Regions from separate parts of the Bacillus cihuensis genome, predicted to be linked through region 1. Evidence: riboswitches for the same ligand, from Rfam matches in the RefSeq annotation. Region 1 holds a riboswitch; each other region holds the start of a gene.
The links. Region 1 has a riboswitch for S-adenosylmethionine ahead of V179_RS0123765 (methionine ABC transporter ATP-binding protein). Riboswitches for the same ligand answer to the same signal wherever they lie in the genome.
Positions count from the first base shown of each region.

Region 2: another riboswitch for S-adenosylmethionine. It lies ahead of V179_RS0113910 (LLM class flavin-dependent oxidoreductase); the one in region 1 lies ahead of V179_RS0123765 (methionine ABC transporter ATP-binding protein).
Region 3: another riboswitch for S-adenosylmethionine. It lies ahead of V179_RS0102635 (methionine ABC transporter ATP-binding protein); the one in region 1 lies ahead of V179_RS0123765 (methionine ABC transporter ATP-binding protein).
Region 4: another riboswitch for S-adenosylmethionine. It lies ahead of V179_RS0124965 (LLM class flavin-dependent oxidoreductase); the one in region 1 lies ahead of V179_RS0123765 (methionine ABC transporter ATP-binding protein).

Region 1 is NZ_KI632498.1:400,563-408,049, forward strand. It holds gene V179_RS0123750 (toprim domain-containing protein) at 1-186, shown strand, start outside; gene V179_RS0123755 (thioredoxin family protein) at 202-513, shown strand; SAM riboswitch class I at 701-808, shown strand; gene V179_RS0123760 (O-acetylhomoserine aminocarboxypropyltransferase/cysteine synthase family protein) at 914-2,227, shown strand; SAM riboswitch class I at 2,703-2,814, shown strand; gene V179_RS0123765 (methionine ABC transporter ATP-binding protein) at 2,990-4,027, shown strand; gene V179_RS0123770 (methionine ABC transporter permease) at 4,017-4,685, shown strand; gene V179_RS0123775 (MetQ/NlpA family ABC transporter substrate-binding protein) at 4,702-5,559, shown strand; gene sufC (Fe-S cluster assembly ATPase SufC) at 6,635-7,420, shown strand; gene sufD (Fe-S cluster assembly protein SufD) at 7,436-7,487, shown strand, end outside.
Region 2 is NZ_KI632495.1:1,678,884-1,686,370, forward strand. It holds gene V179_RS0113895 (alkaline phosphatase) at 1-1,245, opposite strand, end outside; gene V179_RS0113900 (MetQ/NlpA family ABC transporter substrate-binding protein) at 1,881-2,696, opposite strand; gene V179_RS30720 (hypothetical protein) at 2,971-3,186, opposite strand; gene V179_RS0113910 (LLM class flavin-dependent oxidoreductase) at 3,410-4,798, opposite strand; SAM riboswitch class I at 4,955-5,057, opposite strand; SAM riboswitch class I at 5,227-5,343, shown strand; gene V179_RS0113915 (acyl-CoA dehydrogenase family protein) at 5,422-6,579, shown strand; gene V179_RS0113920 (HIT family protein) at 6,796-7,218, opposite strand.
Region 3 is NZ_AYSD01000010.1:595,653-603,139, reverse strand. It holds gene V179_RS26915 (DUF2187 family protein) at 109-330, opposite strand; gene V179_RS0102645 (MetQ/NlpA family ABC transporter substrate-binding protein) at 1,116-1,952, opposite strand; gene V179_RS0102640 (methionine ABC transporter permease) at 2,128-2,799, opposite strand; gene V179_RS0102635 (methionine ABC transporter ATP-binding protein) at 2,789-3,802, opposite strand; SAM riboswitch class I at 3,915-4,021, opposite strand; gene V179_RS0102630 (carbon-nitrogen family hydrolase) at 4,183-4,965, opposite strand; gene V179_RS0102625 (pyridoxal phosphate-dependent aminotransferase) at 5,047-6,210, shown strand; gene V179_RS0102620 (ATP-binding protein) at 6,516-7,487, shown strand, end outside.
Region 4 is NZ_KI632499.1:142,453-149,939, reverse strand. It holds gene V179_RS0124975 (ABC-F family ATP-binding cassette domain-containing protein) at 1-1,363, shown strand, start outside; gene V179_RS0124970 (ATP-grasp domain-containing protein) at 1,555-2,502, opposite strand; gene V179_RS0124965 (LLM class flavin-dependent oxidoreductase) at 2,532-3,581, opposite strand; SAM riboswitch class I at 3,671-3,777, opposite strand; gene V179_RS0124960 (class I SAM-dependent methyltransferase) at 4,014-5,195, opposite strand; gene V179_RS0124955 (response regulator) at 5,547-6,179, opposite strand; gene V179_RS0124950 (sensor histidine kinase) at 6,172-7,218, opposite strand; gene liaF (cell wall-active antibiotics response protein LiaF) at 7,215-7,487, opposite strand, start outside.

The DNA.
Region 1 (7,487 bases):
TATATCCTCGTAGACGCAGATGATTCTGGAGAAAAACTTAGGAAACAGCTGATGCGTGAATTGCCCAATGCATCCCATATTTATATAGATAAAATGTATCGTCAAGTGGCGGATGCCCCGCTAAAACATCTTTCAACTATGCTACTTTCAGCTAAAATAGATGTGAAAATGAAATTTTTAGAATAGAGGATAGGTATTACCATGCAAGAATGGAATGAAAGAGAATTAAATGACGCGATTCAACAAAAGGATACTTTTTGCTTATATTTGTATACCCCGATGTGTGGAACTTGTCAGGTCGCTTCAAAAATGCTAACTGTAGTGTTAGAGATGTATCCTAAATTAAAAAGCGGCAAGATGAATATGAACTATATTCCAGCCATCTCAATACAATATAAGATAGAAAGTGTCCCTTGTTTGTTGCTTATTAAAGAAGGACAATTGTTGGAGAAAATTTACGCATTCCAATCTGTCCCTTATTTGTATACTCTCTTAAAAAAGCTGGAATTGTAAAGAAGGCCCAACAACACTTCGTATCAATGACACGGTAAAAGTCGATGCGTGTGAGGTATGGGTCTTCTTAAGTTCCCATTTATCCGGCAGCAATATTTGACGTAGGGCAAAATAAAAATAAAGTTGACGAGCACTATAGGCCGTGATATATTAGTCCTAAGATTAATTTACCGAAAATTAAAATAATTTCTTATCAAGAGTGGTGGAGGAACTGGTCCTACGAAGCCCGGCAACCGGTATGTAATATCATACACGGTGCTAATTCCAGCAGAGTATTAGCTCTGGAAGATAAGAAGAGTTGATAAAAACCTCTTCTTAAAGAGGTTTTTTTTGATTCTCATCCACTTAGTTTGCCAGGGCGAAAAATAAGGAATAAATGACGAAAAGGGAGTGGATTTGCATGGGAGAAGAAAAAAACAATTATCGATTTGAGACATTAAGTGTACACGGTGGGCTTGAGGCTGACCCGACTACTGGAGCTAGATCATTACCAATTTATCAAAGTAATGCTTTTGCTTTTAAAAGCACAGAGCATGCAGCTAATTTGTTCGGTTTGAAAGAGAGTGGTTATATTTATTCAAGAATTCATAACCCAACCGTAACGACGTTCGAGGAGAGAGTAGCGTTATTAGAGGGGGGCATTGGTGCATTAGCAGTATCTAGTGGTATGGCTGCAATCACGTTAGCGATTATGAATATCGCAGGTGCGGGGGATGAAATTGTAGCTGCATCCACTTTGTATGGCGGTACATATAATTTATTTGCCAACACACTTCCGAAATATGGGATAAAGGTCCATTTTGTATCACCTGATAGTCCTGAAAACTTTAGAGAAGCGATTACTTCACGAACAAGAGCGGTATTTGCGGAAGTGATCGGGAATCCAAGTTTGCGTGTTTTTGATATTGAAGCAGTAGCAGATATTGCACATGAAGCAGGTGTTCCGCTCATTATCGATAGTACGTTTGCGACACCATATCTATGCAGACCGATTGATTTTGGCGCTGATATTATCGTTCATTCCGCAACAAAATGGTTACTGGGGAATGGCACGACAATGGGCGGAATCATTGTAGATGCAGGAAAGTTTAATTATAATTCACCGAATTTCCCAGGATTTACTGAACCAGATCCAAGCTATGACGGAATGGTGTATAGTGAAGCATGTGGCCCAGCTGCATTTATTACAAAAGCTCGTGTTCAACTGCTTAGAGATTTAGGGCCACAATTAAGCCCGCAGAGCGCATTTCAATTTGCGGTAGGATTGGAAACATTACATGTGAGAATGAAGGAACATATTTCGAATACGAAAATTATCATCGATTATCTACAAAATCATCCTGCGGTTTCTTGGGTCAACTATCCGGGTAATGAAGATCATCCTGATAAGAAATTGGCTGATAAATATTTACCAAAAGGAGCAGGATCCATTGTCACATTTGGCATTAAAGGTGGCAGAGAAGCGGGAGCAAAACTGATCGACTCTATTCGCCTTTGGTCTCATGTTGCGAACGTTGGGGATGCAAAAAGTTTAATCATCCATCCAGCAAGTACGACACACCAACAGCTTACTGCGAAAGAAATTGAGAAAGCTGGCGTAAGCGAAGATTTGGTACGTTTATCAGTGGGGATTGAGAACGCCCAAGACTTAATCGATGATCTTGAACAAGCAATCGAAAAAGCTACTGGCATCCATTCACTTACGGTAAAATAATTTTTTCCACTCTTAACGGGCAGTAAGATCCCAACCTTAAGATTCTAAGCATGCTAAAAGAAGATAGGTGGGATCAACTGCCTGTAAGGGTCCGATTGGATAGATACAATGAATCTTACCGATGCATGAGCGGAGATAAAGTTTGTGCCCATGATGTGTGTCACAAAGACGAAGACATGAGGACGCGGCGTACTGTCTCTGATTCATTGAATAGAGTTTGTACTGTCGAATGATCGAAGCAAGAGCGAAAATCTAAGCGACAGTAGAATAAGACTAACAATCATTGAGGGATGAAGAAAACCCTCAATGATTGAAGTTTCACTTTATATAAAAACGATTGTTGGCAAGTTTTTTTAACAGACTTTCATAAAATAGAAATATAATACATTGACACTCTATCTTTTTGCATGGTATTATTCCAACGAAAACAAAATGAACTTTAATTGATGATTCATCAATTTCTTATACTTGTTTGCTCTTATCAAGAGAGGTGGAGGGATGTGCCCGATGAAGCCCGGCAACCGGCAAAGCTATTGCTTTGAAAAGGTGCCAATTCACGCAAAGCTAATTGCTTTGGGAGATGAGAGAAAGGTCTTTTTTTCATAATGCCTTTCTGCTCTCTGCAGAAAGGCATTTTTTATTTCCAATGATGCAAATAAACAGTGCATGAATGGAGAGGTTCGTGAAATCTTATTTAGTAGAAGGTTTTTACAAACAACATGAGTAGGTTCATAGGTTTTATTGCATAAAGAGGTGAGTTCAATGATAACACTGTCGAAAGTTAGTAAGGTATTCAGTACCAAATCTTTGCAATCCCAGCCGATTAAGGCTGTTGATGAAGTCAATTTAACAATTAACAAAGGTGAAATATTTGGAATTATTGGATATAGTGGTGCAGGAAAAAGTACCCTCATCCGAATGCTAAATGGTTTAGAAACCCCATCAACGGGTTCTGTCGTTGTTGCAGGAAATACGATTTCGAGCATTAAAGGTCGTAACTTGCGTAAGGCGCGTCAAGAGATTAGCATGATTTTTCAACATTTTAATTTATTGTGGTCTCGTACTGTTCACGATAATATCGCGTTTCCGCTTGAAATTGCCGGTGTAAAGAAAAGTGAACGCCAAAAACGAGTCAATGAATTAATTAAGTTGGTCGGTTTAGAGGGCAGAGAAAATGCCTACCCTTCCCAATTAAGCGGTGGACAGAAGCAAAGGGTTGGAATAGCACGAGCATTAGCGAACAACCCAAAGGTACTCCTTTGTGATGAGGCGACATCTGCACTTGATCCGCAAACAACCGACTCGATACTAGAGCTTTTGGTGGATATTAATAATCGATTAGGATTGACAATTGTTCTAATAACTCATGAAATGCATGTAATTCGTAAAATTTGTCATCGGGTTGCTGTCATGGAAGGCGGTAGAATTGTTGAGCAAGGGCCAGTTCTAGACGTATTTCAGAACCCAGCTGCACAAATAACAAAGCGGTTTGTTCAACAAGTAACTGAGCCTGCGGAAACGAAAGACACTGTGGACCATTTACTCGAGAACTATCCACAAGGCAAGGTTGTTCAATTAACTTTTGTAGGAGAGAATACGGAAAGTCCGCTGATTACAAAGCTTATCCGTAATTTTCAATTGGACGTTAATATCGTACAAGGGAAAATTTCACAAACTCAAAGTGGATCGTATGGCACATTGTTTATTCATATGGATGGCAGCGATGAGGAAATCTCCCGTGCAATCACATACATCAAAGAACAGCAGGTTGGCGTGGAGGTGATCTCAAATGCTGAGTAATTGGTTTCCGAATGTAATTTGGGAAAATCTATGGTTAGCAACGAAGGAAACATTATATATGACAGGGATTGCTTTAGTTGCGACTTTTGTAATAGGAATCCTGCTAGGGTTATTATTATTTTTAACATCCAAAGGACAGATGTGGGAAAATAAAATGATTAACATCATTATCTCAGCTGTTGTCAATATATTCCGCTCGATCCCATTTATTATTCTTATTATCTTATTAATTCCGTTTACGATTATTGTTGTAGGTTCAATGCTAGGTGCAAAGGCTGCTCTCCCTGCCCTAATTATCGGGGCTGCTCCCTTTTATGCGAGGATGGTCGAGATTGGCCTCAGAGAAGTGGATAAAGGTGTCATTGAAGCGGCGAGATCGATGGGCGCTAAAACGAGTACCATTATTTTTAAAGTATTATTACCAGAATCTATGCCTGCTCTTGTTTCCGGAATAACCGTTACAGCTATCGCGTTAGTTGGTTATACGGCGATGGCTGGTGCTATTGGTGCAGGGGGACTTGGAGATCTTGCTTATAAAGAAGGTTTCCAGAGAACGAAAAATGATGTAACGCTGTTGGCAACAATTGTTATATTACTAATTGTGTTCGTCATCCAATTTATTGGTGATTTAATAACTTCAAAATTAGACAAACGATGAGATGGGGGTAAAGGAAATGAAAAAGAAAAAATGGTTTCAAACTTTAGCAATTGCATCGACATTATTATTAGGTTTGACAGCATGTGGAACAAGTGCTGATAAGAAAGAAAGTGACAATGGTTCGGCGGATGAGAAGGGCTTAACAAAGCTAGTTATTGGGGCTTCCAATGTTCCGCACGCTGAAATTCTTGAGAAAGCAAAACCAGCATTAAAAGAAAAAGGAGTCGATCTTGAGATTAAAGTTTTCTCAGATTTTATTTTGCCAAATAAAGCATTGGCTGCAAAAGAAATTGATGCCAATTACTTTCAGCATCTTCCGTACTTAGAGGAAGAGATTGCAGATAAGGGCTATGATTTCGTTAATGCTGGCGCTGTGCACATTGAGCCGATTGGGATTTACTCTAAAAAGTATAAAAGTTTAGATGAAATCCCTGAAGGCGGAAAAATTATTATGCGTGATGCTGTATCAGATGAAGGAAGGATTCTTTCTATTTTCCAAGAGCATGGTTTGATTAAATTAAAAGAAGGCATAAATAAAACTAAAGCAACGATCAATGATATTGTTGAAAATCCGAAGAAACTTGTATTCCAACCTAATATTGAAGCGGCATTACTTCCACAGGTCTTTAATAATGGTGAAGGGGATGCTGTAGTTATCAATGCAAACTATGCATTAGATGCTGGACTTGATCCGATAAATGATCCAATTGCAGTTGAGTCAGCAAAAGACAATCCGTACGTAAATATTATTGCCGTTCGTGCTGGTGATGAGAAACGTGAAGACATTAAAGCATTAGTAGAAGTTCTACACTCAAAAGAAATTCAAGATTTCATTATGGAAAAGTATAAAGGAGCAGTTTTACCTGCTGAATAATAATTGTGAAGAAGGGTGTCCCAACAAATGGGCCAAGCCTCGACTGCTGTTTACAGTTTAAAATAAGTGCTGAATCACTTATAAACTGTTGAATAAGCTCGGGGTAAGGTCATTATGGGACACCCTTTTTTCGTAAATTTTGCAACTAGAACGGGATTAACAATCAGTGTGGGATCAAGAAAACTCCACTGATTGAAGTTTTACATTATATTGCATAGCATTGTTCCGTAATAGTAAGAATATTAGTTATATTCTCTAGCTGATCATGTGTAATCGGCTCTGTGACGGGTATATGGATTTTGAAAAGTAAATTGCTGAGATGTTACACTAAAATCCAATAAAAAATGGAAGGATTGATTCATTATCAACTCTCTAGAGTTAAACGTAACGAGCGAAATGGAAAAGGCGATGCAACAATCACACGGAATAGGCTACAGTGAGTATAGCAGGCGATTGGATATTCGGCTCCAGGTCGAGAAACGAAGAGAGAAGGATTATGAAGAAGGCAACCGAATCGTGAATAATCTGCAACGTCAGATATATTAATAATTCCATTTGATAAGTAGTCGAAAGATCGGTCGAAGTCCACGTAATGGATAACGGCCGGTCTTTTTTGATCTCTGTAAATATAATTTGTTTGAAGGTCATTGAGACGGGGATTTACGATTTAATAATATAGCTAAGCTACTTAGCTGGTATATGTTATAGATCATGCTCTAAACTGTTACCATTGTGATTAGATATGTGTAGCGTGCTACATGATTTTATCGAATGGTGGCGTTTTAAAGTCAGCCAGATTTTGTATGAATAATTACAATGAATCGAATCATTATTCATTTTTTTGGGAAAAATAAATGGATGTATGTAGGAAAACTCTTGTTATGGGCTTTACTTGCAATGTGTACCGGAAAACACTATCCTTTATAGTAGAAAAGCATTTTAATTAGTTGCTTACAGTTTAAATTTGATATAAGATTATAATGAGAATAAAGTGAGAATCATTTTAACGGTCATAGAAAAGAAGGTATCTTACTTTCTAGCTATAAAATAGGATTTAGATCACGGAGGTATTACTATGTCAGGTTCAACATTAACGATTAAAGATCTTCATGTTTCAATTGAAGGAAAAGAAATTTTAAAAGGTGTTAACCTTGAAGTCAAAGGTGGAGAAATCCATGCAATCATGGGACCTAATGGAACAGGTAAGTCTACTCTTTCTTCAGCAATCATGGGACACCCTAAGTATGAAGTAACTAGCGGAAGCATTACATTTGACGGCAAAGATGTTCTTGAAATGGAAGTTGACGAACGTGCCCAAGCTGGTCTTTTCCTTGCTATGCAATATCCAAGTGAAATCAGCGGTGTAACGAATGCAGACTTCCTTCGTTCAGCGATTAACGCACGCCGTGAAGAAGGCGATGAAATTTCACTTATGAAATTCATTCGCAAAATGGACGAGAAAATGGATTTCCTTGAAATGGATCAAGATATGGCTCAACGTTATTTAAATGAAGGGTTCTCAGGCGGAGAGAAAAAGCGTAATGAAATTCTACAATTAATGATGATTGAACCAAAAGTTGCAATCCTAGACGAAATTGACTCTGGGTTAGATATTGATGCTCTTAAAGTTGTATCAAAAGGGATCAATGAAATGCGTGGCGAAGATTTCGGTTGCTTGATCATCACTCACTATCAACGTCTATTGAATTATATCACTCCTGATTTTGTTCACGTTATGATGCAAGGACGTGTTGTTAAATCTGGCGGTCCTGAGCTAGCACAACGCCTTGAAGCAGAAGGATACGAGTGGATTAAAGAAGAATTAGGCATTGAAGACGAAACTGTTGGCCAAGAAGCGTAAGTAGGAGGATTTGCCATGACTACCGAAACAAAACTACCAGTTGAACAAGAGTATATCAGCTCTTATT
Region 2 (7,487 bases), on a different contig from region 1:
TCTAAACAAGTCAGAGCCTGGTCCGAATGCATATAAAGGAACGTCTGTACCAGTGTGTCCGGTGCTTGTCCATCCAACGATTGCACGCTCAGAAACAACTTGATTTATTGCCATGGAAGGACTTTTAGCTGTTTTAATTTTTTCGGCTTCAACGTCGGTTAGGTTAAGTTTTGTGTACTCTTTTACAACTTCTTTTACGTTGCTGCGGTCCGAGTTAAGCTTACTTTCCATGAAATCCCCTGTTGCTGTAACATTATGAAGGACTTCAAGTTTCGTATCACCTTTTCCATAGCCACCGACTGACATTCCGCCCGTATCATGATCGCCAGCAACTACTACTAATGTATTTCTATCTTTTTTAGCAAATTCAAGAGCTTCTTCTACCGCCTTTTCAAAAGCTTCACTGTCTTTCATTGCCCATGCGGCATCTTGATCATGACCCGCCCAGTCGATTTGGCTGCCTTCAACCATTAAGAAGAAACCATCTTTATCTTGTTGAAGTACATCGATTGCAGATTCGGTCATTTCTGCAAGGCTAGGTTGATTAGTTTCATCGCGATCCAACTCTGGTGCCATACCATCCTCAGCAAAAAGTCCGATAAGTTTGTCTGTTTTTTTAACATTTTGCAGTTGTTTCTTATCTGAAACAAATTTATACCCATCTTCTTTAGCATCCTTTAATAAGGATTCAGGGAAATATTTCTTTCCGCCTCCTAGAAGTACATCTACACCATTTTCAAGCAATTGCGGTGCAATATCAGCTTCATTTGAACGTGAAGCAACATGTGAGGCAAAAACAGCCGGAGTGGCATGTGTAATTGTGGAAGTGGCTACTAAACCGGAAGCTTTTCCTTTTTCTTCAGACGCTTCAAGAATCGTTTTTAACTCTGTGCCATCTGGTGCAGTGCTAATCATCCCATTATTTGTTTTTACACCTGTTGCCATAGCTGTACCAGCCGCGGCAGAGTCCGTTATTTCCGTATTTGCAGAGTATGTACGATGCATGCCAACTAGCATTGAATCTAAAGCAGTTTCTTCCCCTTTATACAAACGGTAATTTGTTGCATAAGAAGCGGAATAGCCATCGGGAACCATAAAAATGACATTCTTCGCTTTACCCTGATTGCTATTTTCTGATTTTGCATCTACATTTAGAGTTGCAAAGCTGCCTACTAAACCTCCTAATGCAATAGAAGTTACAACAGCAAACGGGATTATTTTCTTTCTGATCGATCGTTTATTCATCTATTATTCCTCCTCGTAAAAGTGGTTTACAAGGTTAGTATAGATGGTGAGTTTTAACTCACTATGGATATATGGTAAATAATGAGTAAACTAGAAAAAATAGACTAAAAGTAACATTCTAACTTAATTCTTGCTTGATTTGGATTACTTTACACATTACAACTACCTAGTTTCGACAAAAAAAGGCTTTTCCTCACAATATTTGTTGTTTTGTAGGATTTTTAAAGTGATACTAGTATTTTATTCTAGAACCTTTCTTCATTTGAATTTACAATTCAGTATCATTTACTTGAGAGCAAGAGACGGTTCTCTTGTCTCACTTCCCCATGCTTTTCATGTAAGGGTTGGAGAAACGCACAAAATTCTTGCAGCCTGGCGTTGTAATAGTCTAGCTTCACGAGGCATCTCTATCACCATCATTCTAAACTAGATTTTTCTTTCTAACTATGGATTGAAGGATTTACTGGTGAAGTACTAAAAGGAAAAAGAGAACCGTACCCCTTTGCATCATATATAAGAATCTTCTATTAAATAGCTAAAAAATATAGTGTGTGACAAGTGGAATATTTTTATGAAGCAAGACCACTCGGATCGTGCCAAACCTGAAGATCAAAAAGAAGCAGGAGAACGCCCCCCTACTTCATCCAATCTGGTTGATGGAATCCTTGGAACTCTTCTTCAATCACTTTCTTAAATTCTACGGATTCTACTGCATCCTTGATGTCCTTCACAAATTGTTCATCTTTATTTTCCGTTAGAACCACGACACGATTAATGATATTTTCTGGCAGCTTATCCCTTACAAGTGCCTTCGTTAAGTCCAGTCCTGCCGCGATGGCAAAATTCCCATTGATTGCTGCAAGGTCAACAGATTCTAGTGCTCTTGGTGTTTGAGCGGCTTCGATTGGTTTAAATTTAAGCTCTTTGGGGTTACTAATGACATCCTTTTCAGAGGCACGAAGAGGATCGGCATTACTGTCAAATTCGATTATGCCATTATCCTTTAACACCGTTAAGCCCCTTGCTAGATTGGTAGGATCATTTGCAAGTACAATGGTACTGCCTTTCTCAATCTCATCCAATGATTGATACTTATTAGAATAAATACCGATGGGTGCTGTCGGTACCGTAATCACACTCGTTAATTCCATATCATTTTCTTTTGCGAACGCATTCATATATACCTCGTGCTGAAACAAGTTTGCATCCAGTGATCCGTTATTCAGTGCTGTATTTGGCTGTATGTAATCGTTGAATTCTTTCACGGTTACCTTATAGCCTTTTTCTTCTAAATAAGGCTTGACTCCTTTTTCTAGCATATCACTGTACGGGATTGTCGCCCCCAGTACTAATTCTTTCTTTTCACCGGCAGAGGATGAACTACCTGAATTACAAGCAGATAAAGCACCCATGACAAGTATGAATAGCAAAACAAAAATTTGTTTTTTCAATTTAACCACTCCCCTGTTTTTAGCGTTTGTTTACTCTTTTCGCGATATGCCCCCCTATATATTGGAATAGTTGCACTAAGACAACCACCAAAATGAGGTTTGTGTACATGATCGTATTATCATAACGATAGTACCCGTAACGAATAGCTAAATCCTCGATCCCCCACCCCAATGATTCCAACCATAGCGGAATAGACGATTAAGATAATGGCAGTCATGGTAAAGCCGGTCATCAATCCTGGCTTGGCTTCTGTAAGGATAATGTTTGTGATGATTAACCCGAAGTCCAGACAGCAACCGCAGCTTCGATGACTCCTTTATCAAATCTCTTGCAGATGATTCTACTAATTCTGCAAAAAAAAGGAATCCCCGCTACCGCTAGAGTCACCGTCGCTGCTAATGGTCTAATGGTTGTATCCACGAGAAAATTTTTAAATAACATTAAGAATACGATCAGGATAAACGGAATGGAACGGATTAGGTTGATCAAGATCTCAAAAACCTGTTTAATCCATATATTTTCTTAAAAATTCCGCGATCCGTGATAAACAAAACCATTCCTATAGATAGGCCCACCAGAATCGCGAATATTTCTCCCTTCTCGATCGTAAGCGAAACGTCATCTACACCCACAATCGTTTCCTTTTTACCCCTAAATTCCTTCTTAATGTGCTTCAACTCAATCATCCGGCTATTCCACTCCGCTCCTATTTTTACCGCTCGGTAAGGACACGTCTGTACTGGCTACCAGGATGGTCATCCGGCAAAATACTTTTCCCCCTAGGAAATAACTTTTCTCGCAATGTACCTGATTGATACTGCTTCTTATATAATCCCCGCTCTTGCAAGATTGGAATCACTAACTCAATAAAGGATTCCAAATCACCAGGCGTCACCAAATGGTTTAAATTGAAGCCGTCTACTCCTGATTCTTCAAATTGACGTTGTATAGCGTCCGCAACCTCTGATGGGTTCCCAACAATAATTTGGGTTCGATCTAATGACTCGAATCGTTTAAGTGCTTCACCAACAGATAATTTCTTCGGTGCATCCTTCGTTAAAGTAGCTGCTTTATAATGGCCGCCTTCCGTCGATTTCTTATATTCAAACGGCTCATTCGGATCCACGCCCTCAAACTCGGCAATGTCATAACCGCTAGCTCCGAACTGTGCTTTAGCAGCATCTGAACTCCATACTTTGTTATATTCCTCGAACTTCTGCCAAGCCTCTTCCGTCGTTTCGGCAACAATAACACTCAGAAAAGAAATGATTTTAATATTATCTGGATTACGACCATGCGTTTGTGCTCGCTGTCTAATATCCTCTGTGTAAAAACGAATTCTCTCAGGTGTGGGACCACCGACAAATATACACTCTGCATGTTTGGCTGCGAATTCCCTGCCGCGTTCCGATGTTCCCGCTTGATAAATGACAGGCGTGCGCTGAATGGAAGGTTCAGTTAAATGCGGCCCTTCCACTTTAAAATAGGTGCCTTCATGATTGATTTCATGTACTTTTTCGGGATCTACCAATGTATTCGTTTCCGCATTTTCAATCATGGCATTGTCTTCCCAGCTTTGCTCCCAGAGTTTATAAGACACCTCAAGGAACTCATCGGCTTTATTGTATCGTTCATCATGTTTGATCATATCTGGTAACCCAAAGTTTCTGGCTGCATTTGGGAGATAAGAAGTCACAACATTCCATGCAATTCTTCCCTTTGTCAAATGGTCTAAAGTAGAAAACCGTCTTGCATTTCCAAATGGTGGTTCATAGGTCGTACTAACTGTGATTGCGAATGACAAATTTTCTGTTACACTGGCCATCGCAGAAATGAGCAGCGATGCATCGTTCACTGGCACCTGTAAGCCATCTCGAATGGAAGGATCTTTACTCTTCTGATAAATATCATAAATGCCAAGGACATCTGCAAAAAAAATCGCATCAAACTTGCCTCGCTCCAATAGCTTTGCTAATTCAATCCAGTAGTCCAAATCCTTGTACCTGCGATGACGCTTATTGTCTGGATGCTTCCAAAGCCCATGGGAATTGTGCATCGAACTGCTCATATCAAAAGCATTTAAAATGATTTGTTTAGTCAATTTTTTTTCCTCCCTGTATTATATGATTTTTCTTATCCGCAAACTCGGATTAAAAGAAACGAAATAGGTTTCTCAGACTCCATTCAAAGTCATAAAAAATCCCCTTCTTTTACAAGAAAAGAAGGGGATTGATTGCCATACGAAAGCATACATCCCTTCTTATCTTTCAAGCATTTCGCTCGATGGAATTGGCACAGTACTAAACTAGTCTGTTGCCGAGGTTTCACAGGGCCAGTCCCTCCACCTCTCTAGATAAGAAAAACATTTTCATTCAGCTATTTACAAAAATATACATGAAGATTAAAATTATGTCAAATTATTTTTAACAATTAAAATAATAATTATATTATGAATTTTTCATAACTTTAGTATTGACAATTATTAGAATTCCATTTAATGTGAGGCTATCAAATAGAATACGTAACAAATTCTTATCAAGAGTCAGGGGAGGAAGTGGTCCTACGATCCTGCAGCAACCATTTATCCAAAGTGATAAGTAAAGGTGCTAATTCCAGCAGACAGTTCCAATGTCTGGCAGATGAGAAAGAGCAGCTAAGAAACAAAGTCCTCTTTCGTCAGCGAATGAGGACTTTTTTGATGTTAAGAAAATGGAGGCAAATGTTATGACCATTGTTCATCAGCAAATACCCGTCAACAAAACGCAAGAAGGACGAATAAAACAAGCAAAAGTATTAGCAGATATCTTTAAAAAAAGAGCAGCTAAAATCGACAGAGAGGGCGAATTTCCCTATGAAAACTTTGAAGATTTAAAGGAACAGGGCTTCTTAGCACTCACTGTTCCGAAAGAATATGGTGGTGCTGGAATTGATTTATATGAATTTCTATTCATTCAGGAAATCATCGCACAAGGTGATGCACCAACCGCTCTTTCCCTTGGCTGGCATCTAGGCTGCATCCTTGAGGCAGCCGAAAGAAGACACTGGAAAGAAGAAAGCTTTGCCAAGCTTTGTCAGTGGATTGTTCATGACAACGCCCTGATCAATGTGGCACAATCCGAACGCGCAACGGGGAGCCCTTCCAGAGGCGGGATTCCCACCACGACTGCCATCAAAGAAGGCAACGGCTGGCGGATCAATGGCGTTAAATCCTTCACCTCCATGGCCGTCGCACTCGATTATTCAATCGTCACTGTCGATGTCAATCAAACTGGCAAGAAAGGCTTTGTACTTGTTGATCATAAGCTGGAAGGTGTGTCTGTGGAAGAAACATGGGATAGTATTTCGATGCGGGGCACAAAGAGTGATGATCTGATTTTAGATCAAGTCTGGGTAGAATCGGATGCATTATTGGTACAAGAAGAGCTTAATCAACCCCATCCGAATGGCTGGTATCTTCAAGTACCTGCTGTGTACATTGGAATCGCCCTTTCTGCAAAAGAGTATGCTGTATCTTTCGCATCTACCTATCGTCCTAGTACACTGCCAGGTCCAATTAGTGATGTACCGGACGTAAGAAGAAAAATAGGAAAAATGGAACTAGAATTATTTAACGCTCGGGAAGTGTTATTTTCTGTTGCAAGAAAATGGATTGAATACCCTGAGAAACGGGCGTACATGGGTTCAGAACTAGCCGCCGTGAAATATATTGCAACAAACAGCGCGAATAGAGTCGTAGATTTAGCGATGAGAATTGTTGGTGCAAGAAGCCTTTCTGCCGAATCCCCCCTACAGCGCCACTTCCGGGATGTTCGTGCAGGTCTTCATAACCCGCCGACAGATGATGCGATTGTATACAGCCTAGCCAAAACTGTGTTAGATTGAAGAAGCGAGGGGACGGTTCTCATGTCTCCCTTCCCCTATGCTTTCAAAATTTTTGCAGCCTGGCGTTGTGATACCTCTTCGATTACTTTTACTTTTCGCAACACTTGATTTCTTTTTAACTGAGGCGAATTCTTTACTTGTACGGTAAATAAAAAAACAAAAGATGCCCCATTCGGTGCACCTCTTATTTTACAAATTTCTTTTCAACGTTTGTTGTTAGAGATATTTTTTAATGCTTGCGATCATGTCCTTATATTCTTCTGCTTTTAAGTATGTTTTACCTGGGTTCATTTCAAAGGTGGAACCCCATTCGTCTTTATCTTCATACTTAGGGACGATATGCATATGCATATGATGCATTTTATCACCATATGCCCCATAATTAAGCTTATTTGGTTGGAAAGCTTTGTCCAAAGCCTCCCCTACTTTTTTTACATCATTCATAAATGCCGCCAATTTATCTTGATCGAGCTGAAAAAGTTCTTTTACATGATCCTTATACACGACATTGCATCTGCCCGTATACGTCTGCTCTTTAAATAGAAAAACAGTAGAAACATCCAACTGACAGATTTCAATCATTAAGTTGTCGCGACTTTCATCCTCCATGCAATACATACAATCTTTATTACGCTCCATCACCCTCAGGTCCTCTCATGTTAGAAAATTCTAGACTTTCTAATTATATCACTATCATTTTCCTTTTGTGTTTTTTTATTAGTAAGGTTCCTTTGGAAGCAAGGATTAACTTCTATTTAATGGAGCGATTTTCTCTGAACTTCGAATAAATCTATTACTTTTTGCTCGAACAAATCTTCAAGTGCCTCTGTTCCTTCCTTCTCAACAAATAACAGATGCAACTTCTTAAATGCAAGGTGACGGTTCTTATGAGAAAATTATATATGTAC
Region 3 (7,487 bases), on a different contig from region 1:
GGGAAAAATGACAAAAGTTCTTATAGATATCCCTTGTTTGAGGGTATTACACAAAGGATCAGTCCCCATTTATTGATTGTTGCGGGACTGATCCTGGCTCTCAACCACTCACTTAATTAGCTTATAATTTTTATGATTAACAACAGTATTTATTGGTTCATCCTTTTTTGTATTTCTACCAATTTCTACAATAACCGAGTTTTCTCGCACGATGACTACTTTCCCCTTCTTTCCTTTTTCAAGTCCACTCTTTATATCAATCATATCCCCTACTTTCACTTTTATTTTACTATCTGTTGGGTTTTTACGATTCGCTTTTTCTTCTGTCAAATTATTTACCCCTTTTTTATGATTTTATTTTGAATATACACTTATATGTAAGATCTAAACTCTATTCCATATGTGCCATAGTTTCACCAGTCCAATTTTTTTCTGAACAGTGTCTTTACTTTTAGTTTATCCTTATCCATCCGACAGCAAGTAAAATTGCCCAGGAAATACTATCTACATATAATATAATTATTCCAGACAACGAATAGATCCAAGCAGCAAAAAGAATAAGTATCCTACAGGTAATTATAGTTAGCAATTTGGGGTTTAATATACTTATGAATGCATGACAAATTTCAAAAAGCTAAAATGACAGTACCTATGTTAGTATGTGAAGATATTAGCTTATATTTCCACAACGTTCAATTATTAAACAAACTTCACAACTTTTCCGCCGAGTTTTTCAGAAGGATTTTTTCCTGATGTTCATCATCATATCGATTTTTCTTCTTTAAAGTCACTATCTGAAATATGTTTACCTCTCTTTTGGAACGTGATAGCCAAAAAGCAGATATTGTGATGGAGGTAAAAGGGAGAGTACTTTAATTCCGAAGATTACAAGTCTCGATTTTAAGGCAATTGAACATATCAAAGTACTCTATAACATAAAGGAAGCTAGGGATGATTCAAAATTTGAATCACCACCTAGCCTCTTATCTTGTCATTTATTATTGAACTTGCAATTGTCTAACTTCTGTTAATCCAAACCTTGATCCGAAGTACAACTACAGCCTTTCTTTCGTGACACTGATGCCATATCCCTCTCTCATTTCAAATCCCTCTATTTACTTCATCCATTCAGGTTTTCCGAATCCTTTAAATTCTTCGTCAATAATTTTTTCGAATTCATCAGACTCAACAACTTCTTTAATGTCCTTTGCAAACTGTGAATCTTTATTATCTGTTTTTACAGCTACTACATTGCGATATTGATCACTCATATTTTCAAGTGCTAATGCATCAAGCAAGTCCATCTTGGCAGCTAACGCGAAGTTTCCAGGTACAGCCGCTAAGTCTGCACTTTCCACTGAACGGGGAAGTTGCCCAGATTCAAGTGGTTGAAACTTCAAGTTTTTCTTATTTTCCGTAATGTCTTTTTCTGATGCTTTTAATGGATCAGTATTTTTATCAATTACAATTAATCCTTCATCTTGAAGCGTATTAAGAGCACGAGCCGCATTGACTGGGTCATTAGGAAGTGTAACTGTTGCCCCGTCTTTTACTTCATCTATAGATTTATATGTGTTTGAAAAAATCCCCATTGGCGCTGTAGGTACAGCGAGTAATGCTGTTAAGTCCATTTTGTTTTCTTTCGCGAAGTTTTCGAGATATATTGTATTTTGGAACAAGTTTGCTTGAATATCGCCATTGTCCAAAGCTTTGTTCGGTTGGATGTAATCACTAAATTCTATGACTGTCACCTTGTATCCTTTTTCTTCTAATCCAGGAATAATCGCTTTCGTTACCATGTCACTATAAGGACCTGCTGTAGCACCAAATTTAATTTCTTTTGATTCTGAACTTGTCCCTTTGTTACTGCTTTTCTCGCTATTAGTATTGCCACATGCAGCTAAAACCGTTATAACGGCTACTAAAATTAATGCTGTTAACCATTTTTTCATAATTGTCTCCCTCTTTCTGTTTCTTTATCCCGCATTAACGGGCAGTAACACCCCCACTCAAGGCTTGGAGGAATCGAAGAAGCGTAGGTGGGGGATAACTGCCCGTAAAAGCCCGATTGGTTCAACTAACAATTAGTAGGGGATGAAGAAAACCCCTACTGATTGAAGTTTCACTTTATCTTTTATCTACAACTTTAGCGATGAAATCACCAGCAAGTTGAATAATCTGAACTAAAATAATTAAAATAACTACTGTTGCAATCATAATCGTGTTGTCATAGCGATAATAACCAAAACGGATAGCTAAATCACCGATTCCACCGCCGCCAACAGTACCAGCCATAGCCGAAAATCCAATTAAACTGACGAGCGTTAACGTGACACCTGAGATAATGCCTGACTTGGCTTCTAGCAGTAGTACATCTTTAACGATCATCCATGGTGTTGCACCAGCAGCAATAGCTGCCTCAATGACACCTTTATCAATCTCACGCAATGCTGTCTCGACAATTCGAGCAAAAAACGGAATCGCGGCCACCGATAAAGATACGCTTGCTGCAGTAGGTCCAATTGTTGATCCTACGATCCAGTCCGTTAGTGGAAGTAGTGCAACTAATAAAATGATAAACGGAATCGAACGGACTAAATTCACTACAAATCCTAAACCATTTTTGAACCAGCGATTTTCTAAAAATAAACCTTTGTCCGTCACAAATAATAATATTCCAATCGGCAGACCGATCAGAACAGCAACGATTAACGAAATTGTAATCATATAAACTGTTTGCATAAATGCTAGATTTATATCTGGGATAAGTTCTATGAAATGATGATAATCAAAGCCCACCGCGTATCACCTCTACTTGTGCAGCCCGACCTTCAATAAACTGGAGTGAGCCCTCTATTTCTTCCTTTTCACCTTTTAATTCCATAATAAAGATGCCAAGTGGTATTTCCTGAATATATTCAATAGAACCGTGCAGAAAATTACCACTAACGTTAAACTGCTGAAGCATATCGGAAATAATTCCTTCAGAAGCAATCTTCCCTTTAAAGATCACTTTGACAATCGGTCCAGTGCATCCATTCAAAATCACTTCTGGGATTTCAAAAGATACAACACTTTCAATAAACTCATTGGTAAGTTCCGTCTGTGGGTTAGCAAAAATATCATATACCGCCCCTTCTTCAATAACCTTACCTGATTGCATAATAGCCATTCGATTACAAATTTCCTTTACAACATTCATTTCATGCGTAATTAAAACAATTGTAATATGAAGCTCTTTGTTAATTTTCTTCAATAAACTCAATATGGACTTTGTAGTAGTCGGATCTAGTGCTGATGTGGCCTCATCACATAAAAGCACCTTTGGGTTATTAGCAAGAGCCCGTGCAATTCCAACTCTTTGTTTTTGACCGCCACTTAATTGCGAAGGATATACGTCTTTTTTATCAGCAAGACCTACCATTTCGAGCAATTCTTCTACTCGCCCTTTTATTCGATTTGCTGGTACATTGGCAGCTTTTAAAGAAAAAGCAATATTATCAAATACAGTCTTTTGACTAATCAAATAAAAATGTTGGAAAATCATACCGATTTTCAACCTTGCTAAGCGTAAATCCTCACCTTTTAAAGATGTAAGATCGGTTCCATCCACTTTAATTTGACCTGAAGTAGGTCGCTCTAACAAATTAATGCAACGCAGCAATGAACTTTTTCCTGCTCCAGAATATCCAACAATTCCATAAATTTCGCCTTTTTGAATCGTTAGAGAGACGTCATCTACTCCCTTAACTAATCCTTTTTTCGTTTTATAAATCTTTGAAAGATTACGAATTTTAATCATACAATTCCTCACATTTCTCCAAATTGACAAGTCATTTAAAATATATAGACTTTTCATCCTACGAAAAATGCTCCCTTCAACTGAAAGGAGCATCGAAATACGAAAGAATCTCGACTTATCTTTCAGAATGAAGATCATTCTGCAGGATTGGCACCTTCCCAATTATTGGGGGTTGCCGGACGTCATAGGGCCTAGTCCCTCAGTCGCTCTGGATAAGTATCTTAAATTAAATTTAATGTAATTAATATATTATAAAACTATCCTATTATTGTCAATCTTTTAAAAAAACTAACTAAAAAGGGAAACTTCATTCAGTAGGGGGAACGGCCCGTTAAAGCGTGATAAACTCTACTACTCTAGCAGAGTACTAATTTTTCCCCTTATAATTCGTATAAATCCGTCCGCCTGTCTTTAAAAACGGGAATCGTCTTCCGCACCTGATCGACTTCCTCTAACTCAAGGTCCGCGTACAAGATCCCTTCCTCTGTTTGATTGCTAATTAGTAGCTCACCCCAAGGTGCAATGACCATGGAATGACCATTGAATTCATTATTTGGGTCATTACCGACACGGTTGACAGCCACGATAAAACACTGGTTTTCAATCGCCCTAGCTTGCAATAATAATTGCCAATGGTCAATACGTTGCTTTGGCCACTGAGCCGGGATAAACATAATCTTGGCTCCATTTAATGCATGTGTCCGAATCCATTCTGGAAACCGCAAATCATAACAGATGACCCCGCCACATGTAATGCCATTCATTTCAAATACATTCATACTTTGTCCTTCGTTTAAATATACATGCTCATCCATTAACTTGAATAAATGAGCTTTATCGTAGGCCGCGACAATTTTTCCAGTTCTATCCACGATATACATCGTATTAAAGTATTTGTCTCCTCTTTTTGTTGCTACTGAACCACCGACAATGTTCACTTGATGTTTTTTGGCCAGTTGAGACAGTAGCTTTCTTGTTATGCTTCCCTCTCGATCAGCCAGTCTGTCGAGTTGATCAAGAGCGTAGCCTGTATTCCACATTTCCGGAAAGACAATGACATCCGCTTGTGCTTTTGCCGCTTCTTCAATGTATTTCTCAATCGCTGTATAATTTTGATCTGGCTCCCCAAAAGCGATATCCATTTGTACACAAGCAATCTTCATTTTTGACACCTCTAGACTTTTTTATCTAAATATTATAAAATTTTAGATTAAATAGCAACTCTTACATAAAAGGTGGTTCACATGGAATATTCAGAGCGCTTAAAAAAATTACCAGTACAATTTTTTGCAAACCTAGTTGAAAAGGTAGGCAAGGCAGTTGCAGAAGGACGGGATGTTATTAATTTAGGGCAAGGTAACCCAGATCAGCCGACACCACCACACATCATCAAAGCTCTCCAAACTGCGGCAGAGGATCCACTAACTCATAAATACTCCCCGTTTAGAGGACTTAAAGAACTGAAGGAAGCTGCTAGCGAATTTTATTTGAAACAATATGGAGTAGCTATCGACCCAGAGACTGAAATAGCTATTTTATTTGGGACGAAAACAGGTCTAGTTGAGCTGCCAATGTGCTTGTTAAATGAAGGCGAACTAATGTTATTGCCTGATCCAGGATACCCGGATTATTTATCAGGTGCAGTGTTAGCGAATGTCGAATATAAAACATTCCCACTTAAAGCTGAAAATCAATTTTTACCTGATTTCAACGCCATTCCGCAAAAACAAAAAGAATCAGCAAAATTAATGTATCTTAACTATCCGAACAATCCGACTGGGGCTACAGTAGATCGGACTTTCTTCGAAGAAACAGTTGCTTTTGCAAAAAAACATTCAATCACGATTTTGCATGATTTTGCCTATGGCGCAATTGGATTTGATGGAAAAAAACCAGTAAGCTTTCTTGAGGTCAATGGTGCAAAAGACGTCGGCATAGAAATGTATACATTATCTAAAACCTATAATATGGCCGGCTGGCGCGTCGGCTTTGCGGTTGGTAATGCCAAAATTATCGAAGCTCTAAACCTTATCCAAGATCATTTATACTGCAGTCTTTTTCCAGCTGTGCAAAAGGCCGCAGTTGCAGCGCTAACAGATGATCAGCAATGTGTTGGAGAACTCGTCAACCGTTATGAACAACGTCGAAATGCCTTTATTACGGCATGCCAAAATATTGGCTGGAAAGTTGAAGCACCAACTGGATCGTTTTTCGCTTGGTTGCCGGTGCCTAGTGGGTTTACTAGTGAAACATTCGCCAATTATTTGCTTGAGAAAGCAGATGTAGCAGTTGCCGCCGGCAATGGGTTCGGTGAATATGGAGAAGGGTATATTCGTGTCGGTTTATTAGTGGATGAAAAGTTATTGGTAAAGGCCGTAGAACGGATCAAAAAACTCGAATTATTCTAATAATTAAATCTCATATAAATTTGAATCATAGAGGGCGTCCCATGAGCCAATGTGTCAGCCCCCACAATACTATATCTAGCGTGATTTCGATTTAAGATAATCTAGATGCAGTGCTGTGTGGGATCCAGAACACTTATGGGACACTCTCTCTTTTTTGTAAGAAAGTTCCTCGTCGTTTCTTTTGTTTGAAAATTCTTTCTTCTGTTATATATCACTAGTATTAATTTACTTATTTTGGTATGATTTACATATAATATTTCAACTATTCATACTACTATTGAAAGTTCGGTGCAACGATGGACCTTATGACGAAGGACTTACTTATCAATTTTTTATTTATTCTACTCTCTCTATGTTTAGTACAAATGGTTTATTTGGTTAAATATGTGTATCGTTTAGAAGAAATAAAAGGCTGGGTTATCGGTATTTTCCCAATAGTCTCTCTTATCCTATGCATGCTGCTTCCTGTAGCACTTGAAAAGAGTTTCATCTGGGACCTTCGCTGGATCCCCTTTATTTTAGGAAGTTTAATCGGAGGATTTCGTTTAGGTTTTTCACAATTGTTATTAGTCCTAATTATCCGCTATTTACAAGGTAATGATGTAGGTTTTTATGTTACAGCGATTACACATATCTACATCGGTTTACTCGCAATCTTTTTATCTAAATACTACTTAAATATGAACATTAAACAAAAACTAACATTAAGTTTTGCATTAACTCTATTTGCACTATCTAGTTCAGCGATTGTTTCAATACATATATTTCATGTAAAAATAGATAGCATATTCTGGACAAAGTATGTCGTCATACATATCATCGGCATGTTCATATCTACTCTTCTTTGGGAAGTGATCCAAACAAATTTTCAGGTGCTACAAAAGTTAGTAAAAGCTGAAAAGCTACAAATTGTGAGCCATCTTGCTGCAAGCATCTCTCATGAAGTTAGAAATCCGCTCACTGTCAGCCGCGGATTTATCCAAATGCTATCTGAAGGTGAAGCTACACAGGCAAGAAAAGAGTATGCAACTATTGCGTTACAAGAATTGGATCGTGCTACAGAAGTGATTAACGATTATTTAACTTTTGCTAAACCGGCATTCGACATAGAGGAAAATATTAATATTAATGAAGAAGTTCAACATGCCGTCAATGTAATCATCCCGTTAGCCAATATGAACGGAATACAGGTGAAGTTATCTTTAGTAGAGCATCATCATTATCTTGCTAAAGGGGACAAAAAAAAATTCCAACAGTGTTTGATTAATATCATGAAA
Region 4 (7,487 bases), on a different contig from region 1:
ATACGGCTATTTAGATCAACATACCGTTCTTACAAAAGGCAGAACTATGCGCGATGTGTTGCGCGATGCGTATCTTCCTTTATTCGAACAGGAAAAACTATTAAATGAAGTAACAGAAAAAATGGGCACGGCTACACCCGAGGAATTGGAAGACCTACTCGAACAAATGGGCAAAATTCAAGATAAGCTCGAAGCTGGCGGTTTTTATAATCTAGATATCAAGATTGAAGATGCCGCTCGCGGACTTGGCTTAGATGCAATTGGTCTCGATCGTGACGTTGCTTCCTTAAGCGGAGGTCAACGAACAAAAGTTTTATTAGCTAAACTTTTACTTGAACAACCTGAGGTCCTTCTACTTGATGAGCCAACCAACTACCTTGATGTAGAGCATATTCGCTGGTTAAGCAATTACTTAAAAGAATATCCGCATGCTTTCCTTTTAATTTCCCATGACACCGAATTCATGAACGGTGTAGTGGACGTGATTTTCCATCTAGAATTTTCTAAGTTAACTCGTTATACAGCTACTTATGAAAAATTCCTTGAACTTGCTGAAATTAATAAGAATCAGCATATCAATGCCTATGAAAAACAACAGGATTTTATTAAAAAGCAAGAAGACTTCATCGCAAAAAATAAAGCTCGTTACTCGACATCTGGCCGTGCGAAAAGCCGGCAAAAACAGCTTGAACGAATTGAACGAATTGACCGTCCTGAAACAGCTATGAAACCAACTTTTGATTTCAAGGAATCACGCGGTAGCAGTCGCTTCGTCTTCGAAGGGGAGAATCTCGAAATCGGCTATGACCATCCATTACTTCCAAAACTAACAATGACGGTTGAGCGCGGCGAAAAAATTGCAGTTGTCGGCATGAATGGTGTTGGTAAATCAACTTTATTAAAAACGATTCTCGGCAAAATTGAACCACTTAGCGGAAAACGTATTCTCGGGGACTTCCTATTCCCTTCTTATTTCGAACAAGAAGTGAAAGCCGGAAACACAACGCCAATTGATGAAATTTGGAATGCCTTCCCAGGCTTAGAGCAAGCACAAGTGCGCGGCATTCTAGCACGTGTCGGTTTGAAAAATGAACATATCACCCGGCCTATGAATCAACTAAGTGGTGGAGAACAATCAAAAGTACGCATTTGCAAATTAATGATGAACGAAAGTAATTGGTTAATTTTTGATGAGCCGACAAACCACCTTGATGTTGTAGCTAAGGAAGAATTAAAACGAGCGATGATGGCATATAAAGGTACCATCGTTCTCGTCTGCCACGAACCTGATTTTTATGAAGACTGGGTAACAAAAGTTTGGAACGTTGAAGACTGGATCGATAAAAACGAAGCGCAAGCTTAATGTTTATTCAAAAGACGCTATCCTATAAGTAAGGGTCAGACCCAGCAACTACGACACACAGTTTATAGTGTAAGTAACACTTTAAACTGTGCGGTGAGTGCTAGGTCTGACCCTTTTAATCTAACCTATGGAATTGGATACAAACAACGAGGCTCTTCTGTAATTTTAAATAGAGTGAGCCCTCATTACGATTATCTAACGGTCTCTGTTGTTTTCAATTGAGCCCCTAAAAACTTAGCCAATTCAAGCATGCCATACTTTCCAGCTGTTTTCTCAGCATCTGAATTGTAATTAGTGTTCGTATTCACATCATATGTAAATATCTCACCTTTTTCATTACGGATAAATTCGATACCAGCAACAGTAATTTGATTCGCCTTCAAAAATTGTTCATATTGTTCAATGATCGGCTCATCAAAACCTTCTACAATTTGGAATTTAGGTTTTTCCTCAACTACTTCACCTACCGGACAGAATAGGTCACCAATTGCACAAGCATCCGCTGGACAAAGTTCAAATCCTTCAGAAGTGTCTACTCGAACCGCATAGACAAATTTGCCGCCAACAAACTCACAACGTGTAATATATGCTTCTGGAGATTTAATATATTCTTGAATCAAGGTAATGCCATCTACTGGTTCTTCAAATGTCGGGCCATCTAAATATTGCTTTAACCCTTCTATAGAATGGAATAATTGAACACCAAGCCCTTTTCCTGCACGATTATGCTTAGTAATAAATGAAGCACTACCTAGCTTTTCAGCTGCCTTTAGAATGTTATCCCTACCAATTGCCGCAATCGTTTTTGGAACAGTTATTCCTTGTTTTCTTAAAGCAGTATACTGATTAATTTTACTTAACTCTAAACGTAATGCACGCGTGCCATTAAATACTGTTCGATCATGTTCTTCTAACCATGATAAGACACCTTCCGTTAATTCCGGAGCATACCGGTGGCCTCTTGTATGAGATGATGCGCTCATCCGGCTATAAAACACTCCTTCCGGCGGAGCTTCTGTCAAGTCCACGAGTCCTTGATCGAGATGCCACTCCTCATATGGCAATTGGAGTTCCTCCAGTCGATTTGTTAAATGGGCGGTCCACTCGCTGTTTTCATGAATAACGTAAATTTTACTCATTTTATCTCCTCCTAAATTCATCTATATCCTTATACTTGAACTTTAGTTCGTTTTTCTTCTACGAGCGGCATTACTTGTTTAGCAAATCGCTCCATTTCTTCAAGCTGAGGAGAGAATTGCAACAATAACAAATCAACGCCCACTTCTTCAAACGCAAGAATTTGATCAGCAATTTGATCAGGTGTCCCAATTAGATTCGGACGCAACCCACGATTCGAAACAGAGTAGTCAAATAACTTAACCTGTTGTTCCAGTTGCGACTTACTTACAAAGTCGTTGTATCCAGCATATGAACTTGATTCTTTTACATCCGTAATTCGGGCTAGCTCTTCCTGAGCTTGTTCTTCTGTATCTCGACACACAACGTAAGCAGCCATTCCAAAGGTAGAAAACGGTGATTTTCCTGCTGCTTCTCGTTGCTGCTTCATTCCTTGAATCTTGACAGCAACTTCCTCAACTGTTCCACCGTGCATGACATAAGCATCACATTGATTGACAATAGTCTCTTTGCCACGTACGCTTTCTCCACCTGCATAAAGAATTGGATTCGGACGCTGTACAGGTTTCGGATGCAAATGAGCATTAGCAATCGAATAATATTTCCCGTCATACGAAAACGTATCTTCTGTCCACAATCCTTTAAGCACTTCAATAAATTCCTCTGTACGCTCATAGCGTTCATCATGGGCTGTAAAAACTCCCCCATACTGACGAGCCTCTTCCTCCCACCACGCAGAAACAACATTCAATGTAAAACGTCCATTTGAGATTTGATCAATATTCGCCGCCATTTTTGCCGTTACTGCCGGATTATGAAAACCAGGACGAACAGCTGTCATAATTTCGATTTTTTCTGTCACAGCGGCTAGGGCAGCTGCCGTTGACCAAGCTTCAAGCGAATCACTTTCCGGGCCTTTAATATCATTTAAGTTAAGTTCAGCGACAAGGGTAGTATCATAGCCCCACTTTTCTGCAGCTTGCGTTACTTTTTTTGCATACTCAAAAGTTGGAGGCATCTTCTCATCTTCTACATTTCGTAGCCATCCGCCGAATATCGGCAACCAATAACCATATTTCATTTCACTATCTCCTCTATGATTAAATTATGGCCCTTCTTCGATAAGACAAAAAAACTTCTCCGATAAGAAGAAGTTTGCGTTTGCATTCCACCTTATCTGCCAGAGCCATTACTCCGCTGGAATTAGCACCGTACTGACAATTGTCAACGGTTGCCGGGCTTCAAAGGGCCAGTCCCTCCACCTCTCTTGATAAGAACATATTAAATTGTAATAATAGTTGGAATAATCTTATATTAAAACTCCAGCGTTAGTCAAGACAAATGTTTTCAAATTTTGACAAACAAAAGAGCACCTATATGAATAGGTGCTCTTTTCGCTAACATTTTTTTCAAAACATATCTAAAAAAGATGCAAAAGATTTACCAATACACCATTACGCTCTACTGATCTATCCACCATACAAATGATCATCCCACCCAGACTTTAAATGTCTTAACGTTTTTCCACGACAAGAGTATATGTTTTCGGCAACCCGATATCATGCATCTTATGATTTGGCTCTTCTTCAAGTATCTTTATAACGAGCCCAGATTTACCCACTGCAGTGACAAGTTCTCCTATTGTCCATTTTCGCTGTGCGACTTGTAATAGTTTTTCTTGTATCCCATCCGGCATATGTTTGGAAAATGCGACATTATTCAATTCAATCTGAGGATCGAAATAATTGCCCGTTACTTTATGCTTCTTTCCAGATGAAGTAATTAGTTTGGTAGAAATCGGGTGAAATTCATGCAAAATAAAGCGACCACCTGGCTTTAAGAGCGTTTGAACAAGCTCCATTAACGGTGCTAAATCAATTAGATAATGTAAAACACCAAGCTCCATCAGTACTAGATCATAATCAGCATCACCCCTAGTCAATGATAGAACATCAGAAATAATATAATCCACCGACACATGCGCAGCTTCAGCCAACTCCTTAGCAAAGGTTGCATTTTCCCGTGAGAAATCAACTACCTTAACCTCAGCCCCGAGAGCAGCCATTGCCACAGCCTTCACCCCATTCGAGCCCATCAGATGCATCACTTTCTTCTCGCAAAGATTACCCATATACCGGTAAAACGGCTGAAGACGCCATTTCGGATTATGAAGGATTTTCGATGCGAGCTGTTCAGGCTCTCCGTAACGATTCACTAAGGCGACATAATTATTCTGATTCCACGCTGCTTCATTTTCTTCAGTTAAACCTTGCTGGATCGCCGCTAAATAGTCATGAATATGCTCTGAGTACATTGCCATTTTCTCATCATAAAAATAACTATAAAGGGATTGGCACCAAATTTCTATTCCTCTAACAGCTACCGAAATTCGATACGGGTCGGTTTTTATCGTAGTATTAAAACAACAAGCCACTGTAATGAGCTGATCGTCCACACTAAATTGAAATGACGCTCGCTCTGGCGTCTTTATAAGGTGAGATGGTGAATAATCCCCAAATAACTGATAAGCTTCATTAAACAAATCCCATTGTACGTCGACCGTAATTTCGACTGGTTCTTTTATTGCTACGCCTTGAATTAATAAAGCCACTTCATAAGTAAATTGATAGGGAATATTCTCACCGTCTAATAAACGACCTACTCCAATTACAGTTTGTATGTTTCCTGATTTCATAAATCCTCCAAACTTCCGATAAAATTAAACTTCTATCAGAGTGATATCTTTCATCTTTCGTTGCTCATTAGTTAACCAAACATTCTTTTACAGAGAAAACGTTCATGAGCGTCTGCTCTAAGGCTCTACGATGGAAAAGGTTCAAATTCTAGAATTGTATAACCTAACGAAGGTGGTGGTGCAAAGCTGATCCTGCGAAGCCCCGCCCCTTTTCCACAGAGAAAAAAGAGGCCCAACTTATGATAATCTGATTAGTGCATTTCCTCATGTCACCTAAACAGATTCTCTTTTAGTTGTAGCCTAAAAAGCAGACTTCTATAAGCAGGTACTTAACGCCTGACTCCTTTTGTCTTACTCCACCAAAGAATGCTTAAATGCATAAATAACTGCCTGTGTACGGTCTTGAACATCAAGCTTACTTAAAATGCTACTCACATGCACTTTGGCTGTTTTTAAAGCAATAAATAGTTCATCTGCAATTTCCTGATTTGTTTTTCCCTGTGCCATTAAAAGTAGGATTTCCATTTCTCGATTGGTCAATGATTCATGGGCAGCTGATTCTGGTTTCTTCCTCATCTTCGCCATCATTTTACCGGTAACTTCTGGTTCAAGCACAGTTTGACCATGAAATGTAGAACGCACAGCGTTAGCGATTTCACTCGCTTTTGAAGTTTTCAGCATATAACTTGTTGCTCCCGCTTCTAAAGCAGGATATACTTTCTCATCATCCAAAAAGCTCGTCACGATAATAATTTTCGCCTCTGGCCATTGTTCAATAATTAATCTGGTTGCTTCAATTCCGTCCATTTCCTTCATAACCAGGTCCATCAAGATGATATCAGGTCGCAATTCAAGCGCCATTCTCACACCCGCTGCTCCATCATCCGCTTCGCCAATTACTTGAATATCTGACTGCGCCGACAAATAGGCTGAAACACCAATTCGAACCATTTCATGATCATCCACAAAAATAACATTAATCACCTTGCTCACCTCCCGCACTTAGCATCGGTATTTTCACTTCAAGTCTTGTTCCTTTATTTAAAAGGCTAATGATCTTAAGTGTTCCACCTACTTCAACCGCCCGTTCATACATATTGTTCATGCCATATGAGCCAGCTTTATTCGTTTCTACGTCAAAACCAACCCCATCATCAACAATCCGCAAAATTAACAAACCATCTCGTTCGATCAATAAAACTTCCAGCGAATTCGCCTTTGCATGGCGTAATGTATTAGAAACAGACTCTTGAAGAATTCGAAAAAGATGGTCTTCTATCCCTTTCTTTAATGGAATAGGCTCAAGCTTCCACTTTACCTTCATAGGGACTTTTTGTGATAATTCCACAAGCAATTCCTCGATCCCTTCTTGTAAAGATTTATTATGAAGAGGTACAGGCCGCAAATGTAACAACAACGCCCTCATCTCAAGTTGTGATTGATGAATCATACCCTCAACCATCTTAAGCTGTTTAGCACTACTAGTATCTTCATCACCGGTTGACTCAGTAATTGCCGACATAAGCATCGAAGCGGCGAAAAGTTGTTGGCTGACAGAATCATGTAGTTCCCGCGCTAATCGATTTCTTTCTCTTACAACCATCTCCTGAATTCTTTTCTCTTGATCTTCTGCTTTATCATTTGCCAACTTCTGTGATAATTTAATTTGTTCAGAGACTTGATGATGTACCTGGACAATTTGTTTCGATATCGTCGTTAATTCCAAAACAGAGTAGTTTTCATTGCTGGATGGTGGTCGTCCTTGTTCTACGAGATAGAGTTCATCACTAATCTCTTTTAGCTGCCTCTTCCAAGACAAACCTGCTACGATGCCACATCCAATTCCAATTAGAACAATCAAGCTAATGTAAAACAAGATAAATGGCAGATCCATCACTTTTGTTTCCCACAACAACCCCCAGTTGTTCAACGGAAATGAAAAAAAGAGACCACCTGTTAACACAAGGCCAATCAAAAATGCTAAACCCATAGAAGCTGCAATTTGCCGCGTTACGATATTCATACTCGCTTCACCTCGATATCGCCCACTACAACTGAAGTGATGAGATGAATTCTTTGATCCGCCGCATCAAACTCTTTCGTTTGATAAGAAAGAATTTGATTGTATACCTTCGTTTCTTGTTTTTGAAAAATGGCTGCTCTTCCCGCAATGACAGAATGATGAATCCTGACTTCAGTATCATATGGGATGAGTACTTGCAAATTACCTACAAAGCTTTGAATGGAAATAACCACTTCACCTTTCGGGAGAATGGTGTGACTTAAATCAAT